One region of the Rhodoferax mekongensis genome, then DNA from elsewhere that is predicted to be linked to it. Evidence: predicted binding sites of a transcription regulator. Region 1 holds the regulator's gene; the other holds the start of a gene.

The links. The regulator HrcA, encoded in region 1, represses chaperone genes, less so after heat shock. The targets are predictions, from matches to a motif close to TTAGCACTCNNNNNNNNNGAGTGCTAA.
Region 2: rpoH (RNA polymerase sigma factor RpoH) is a predicted target of HrcA. The motif match lies at 1,329-1,355, and genes of this name have one in related genera.

The regions. Positions count from the first base shown of each region.
Region 1 is NZ_CP132507.1:3,643,868-3,646,069, reverse strand. Features, by position in the region: gene RAN89_RS17430 (NAD kinase) at 1-260, opposite strand, end outside; gene hrcA (heat-inducible transcriptional repressor HrcA) at 301-1,305, shown strand; tRNA gene RAN89_RS17420 (tRNA-Ile) at 1,340-1,416, shown strand; gene RAN89_RS17415 (winged helix-turn-helix domain-containing protein) at 1,546-1,914, shown strand; gene RAN89_RS17410 (hypothetical protein) at 2,195-2,202, shown strand, end outside.
Region 2 is NZ_CP132507.1:1,347,246-1,349,447, forward strand. Features, by position in the region: gene RAN89_RS06600 (Bug family tripartite tricarboxylate transporter substrate binding protein) at 1-239, opposite strand, end outside; gene rpoH (RNA polymerase sigma factor RpoH) at 358-1,299, opposite strand; gene RAN89_RS06610 (AMP-binding protein) at 1,448-2,202, opposite strand, start outside.

The DNA.
Region 1 (2,202 bases):
CCTATGCCCAGCATGGTGCCGTCGCCACCCACCACCAGGGCCAGGTCGCAGTGGGTGCCAATGCCGTCCACATCCAGCGTGGTGTAGTTGCTCAGGCCCGTGTTGGCGGCGGTGTCGGCCTCGATCACCACCTCGCAGCCCTGGTCCATCAAATAATGGGCAATCTCGTCCAGCGATTTGCGGGACGAGGCCCCCGCAGCGCTGGTGCCGGTGGTTTGGTACTTGCCGATCAGAGCGACATGCCTAAATTGGGACAACATGCGCAAATTAGACACTAAATAGGTTACTAAAATGACCGGCATGCTCGATGAACGTTCCAAGATGTTGATGAAGGCGCTCGTAGAGCGCTATATCGCCGATGGACAGCCCGTCGGTAGCCGCACGCTCTCCAAAGAGTCCGGCCTCGACCTCTCGCCCGCCACCATCCGCAACGTCATGTCGGACCTTGAGGACTTGGGCCTCATCGTCAGCCCCCACACTTCGGCCGGGCGCATTCCCACCGCGCGCGGATATCGCCTGTTTGTGGACACCATGCTCACCGTGCAGCAGGGCCACATGGCCGCGCACAGCCTGGCGCCCGACCAGCCGCAAAAAGTCATCAGCAACGCGGCGAACCTGCTCTCCAACCTCTCGCAGTTTGTGGGTGTGGTGATTGCTCCGCGCCGCACATCGGCTTTCCGGCACATTGAGTTTTTGCGCCTCTCGGAGCGGCGGCTGTTGGTCATCATCGTGGCGCCTGATGGCGATGTGCAAAACCGCGTCATCTACACCGAGGTGGACTACACCCAAAGCCAACTGGCCGAGGCGGCCAACTTTCTCAACAGCAACTACATGGGGCTGGAGATCGAGCAAGTGCGCCTGCGCCTGCAAGGCGAGGTGGAAAGCCTGCGCGGCGAAATTGCCGCCCTCATGCAAGCGGCGGTGAACGCCAGCTCGGAAGTGATTTCCGAGGCGCAAGACGAAGTGGTGATCTCGGGTGAGCGCAACCTGCTGTCAGTGTCTGACTTTTCGAGCGACATGGGCCACCTGCGCCGCGCGTTTGAACTGTTTGAGCAAAAAGCCCAGCTCATGCGCCTGCTGGACGTGACCGGCCAGGCTGAAGGTGTGCGCATCTTCATAGGCGGCGAGAGCCAGGTGGTGCCGTTTGAAGACCTGTCCATCGTCAGCAGCCCTTACGAGGTGGACGGCAAAGTGGTCGGCACGCTGGGTGTGATCGGCCCCACCCGCATGGCGTATGACCGCATGATCCAGATCGTGGACATCACCTCCAAACTGGTGAGCAACGCCCTGAGCCACCACAAATAACCCTCTGCGGCCGGCTACAATCTGCGGTTCGGTTGGGGCGTTAGCTCAGTTGGTTAGAGCAGAGGACTCATAATCCTTTGGTCGAGTGTTCAAGTCACTCACGCCCTACCACTAATTTTTTTAAGAGCCTGCGTGTCAATTGGTCCGCAGGCTTTTTTGTTGGTCTTTTGTACTCGGCCAGCGCTGGCGGTTAACAGCCCGAATCTGGTGATTTGACGGCCTTGACATTACACTCGGCCTATGTCGAAGCAACCCTCACAGAGCAGTGTTTACCTCAAGTTTTTGAATTTGATGGATGCTTTGCGTGAAATGCCGACATTCCCGTCTATCGACTCTACCGAGGAAAGACTGTTGCACCAGTTGGAGTCAGCGTGGATGGCGGGTAAACAAGTGACCGTGCTGGAGGCCATGCAGTTGGATGCAGAGACTTCTCCTGCGACCATTCATCGGCGCCTGAAGTCCCTGCGAAAGAAGGGAATCATTACTCTCACCGTTGATGAGCGGGACAACCGTATCAAGTACGTCTCGGGAACAGAGCTTGCCAAGGAGTACTTCGCGCAACTCAATACTGCATTGCTGACCGCTACCAAAGGAATGCAAACTGATTAAAGAGTGAGAAGAATTACCCGGGTATTTGTGAAAAATTTCGGTTTCCGTTTAAATTCCATACTTTGATGAAAATTATTTTTTCGTGATAAGTGTGATTTAGTATTTGGTCCGTGTATAGTTCTGTAGTTCGATTGCGGAAAGTCTGCTGCTGACTAAGCACATCAGCAGGTACCTTGTTTATTCTCCGATCAGCAGCCACCCATGAGGTGGCTTTTTTTCGAATTCCGCATAGAGCACTAGACGGGACTTTCGGGGCTGCGACGCGACTGTGTCGGTCTCGGTGGATCT
Region 2 (2,202 bases), 1.6 Mb from region 1:
GCTTTGGCAACCGCATCGGCGGCGATGTTGCCCGCTGCGCCCACCTTGTTTTCCACGATCACAGGCTGGCCGAGGGCTTTGGAGAGCGGCTCTGCGAATGCTCGCGCCGTCAGGTCGGGCGAAGACCCGCCGGGAAAGCCAACGATGATGCGCACCGGCTTGGTCGGCCATGCGGCAGTTTGAGAGGTTTTTTGGGCGTTAGCGCTCGTGGATATTGCGCAAGCAACTATGGAAAGCATAGCAAAAGCGGCGGTGCGGCGTGTGTGTGTCATCAGCTTGGTGTCCAAGAAAAAGCCCCTGCAGGCGGGGCCGGCAGGGGCATTGTGCGTGAAGTTATGCGGCGCGTGAGCTGTGCAATCAGGCGTAGGCGGCCAACGCTGCTTTCATCTTCTTCATGGCAGCGACTTCGATCTGGCGGATGCGCTCGGCACTTACGCCGTATTCGGCGGCCAAGTCGTGGAGGGTCATACCGCCGGAGTTGTCGTCATTCACCTTGAGCCAGCGCTCCTCCACGATACGCCGGCTGCGCTCATCCAGGCTGGCTAGGGCAGTCGCAATCCCGTCGGTGGCCAACACGTCGCGCTGGCGCGCTTCGATCATCGCCACCGGCTCGTGATTGGTATCCGTCAGGTAAGCGATAGGGCCGAAGGCGTCTTCGCCATCATCAGACGGAGTGGGGTCCAGCAGCACATCGCCACCGGCAAGGCGTGCTTCCATCTCCAGTACTTCTTCGGGCTTCACGTTCAGTTCCCGGGCCATGGTGTTCACCTGCTCGGTATTCAGCGTGTCGCGGTGGGTGTCCAAGTCAGCCGCAGCGTCTTCTCCCTTGAAGCGTTGCTTCATGGAGCGCAGGTTGAAAAACAGTTTGCGCTGGGCTTTGGTGGTCGCCACCTTCACCATGCGCCAGTTTTTAAGGATGTATTCGTGGATTTCGGCCTTGATCCAGTGCAGCGCGTAGCTCACCAAGCGCACGCCTTGGTCGGGGTCGAAGCGTTTAACCGCCTTCATCAGGCCCACGTTGCCCTCTTGAATCAGGTCGCCGTGGGGCAGGCCGTAACCGAGGTACTGGCGGGCCACTGACACGACCAAACGTAAGTGAGAGAGCACTAACTTACCGGCAGCTTCAAGATCGTTCTCGTTTTTGAATTTGCGTGCATATTCCTGCTCTTCTTCAAGCGTAAGCATGGGCAGCCGGTTGGCAGCAGAAATATAGGCGTCCAGATTCCCCAGTGGCGGCACCAAAGACCACGGATTGGCGGTGGCCAGGGCGGTGCGGGGGGCAGCAATCAATGCGGACATGTAGAACCTCCTTGTGTTCGGATTCAATATTAGCACTCGATAGAGTCGAGTGCTAATTGATTAGTTCAATCCAATGATTGAAGTAGGGTTTGCTGCATCGCAAATGAAAAAGGGGCCCGAAGGCCCCAGTGGAGTGACCCAGCGCGGATCACGCCCAGCGGACTTTGTCTTTGCCGGAGTACCAATTGGCCAATTGTGGCTCCACCGCAGACTCAATGCGGGCACGCTTGATCTTCATGGTGGGAGTCAGCATGCCGTTCTCAATGGACCAAGGCTCCGGTGCTACCACCAGCATCTGCAGCTTTTCGTAGTCCGCCAGTTCGGCATTCACGCTATCGAGCAGTTGCTCCAGTTCCGCGTGAACCTCGGCTTTGAAGGCCGGGTCGGCCTTCACTTGGGGACGCACGGTTTCTGCCAGCACCACGATGGCGTAGGCGGAAGGCTGGCCCACACCGGACACCATGCTGGTTTCAATGCGGGGGCAGGCGTTCAAGCGGTTCTCAATCGGTGCGGGGGCCACATACTTGCCCTTGGATGTTTTGAACAGCTCCTTCACCCGGCCGGTGAGCTTGAGCAGTCCATCAGCGCGGCGCTCGCCCTTGTCGCCGGTGCGGAAGAAGCCGTCTTCCGTGAACACCTCTGCGTCCAGATCAGGGCGCTTGTAGTAGCCCACAAACTGTCCTGGAGACTTGATCAGCACTTCGCCTTCTTCGCTGATGCGGACTTCCACGCCCTTGAGCGGCACGCCCACGCAACCGGGGGCATTGATCTTGTCGGTGGAGTTGTGCGAATACGCAAAGTCCTCCGTCATGGCATAACCCTCAATCAGGTTCAGGCCCAAGCGGCGGTACCAGGCAATCAGCTCTGCCGGAATGGGCGCAGAGCCGCTGCCGGCCAGCAAAG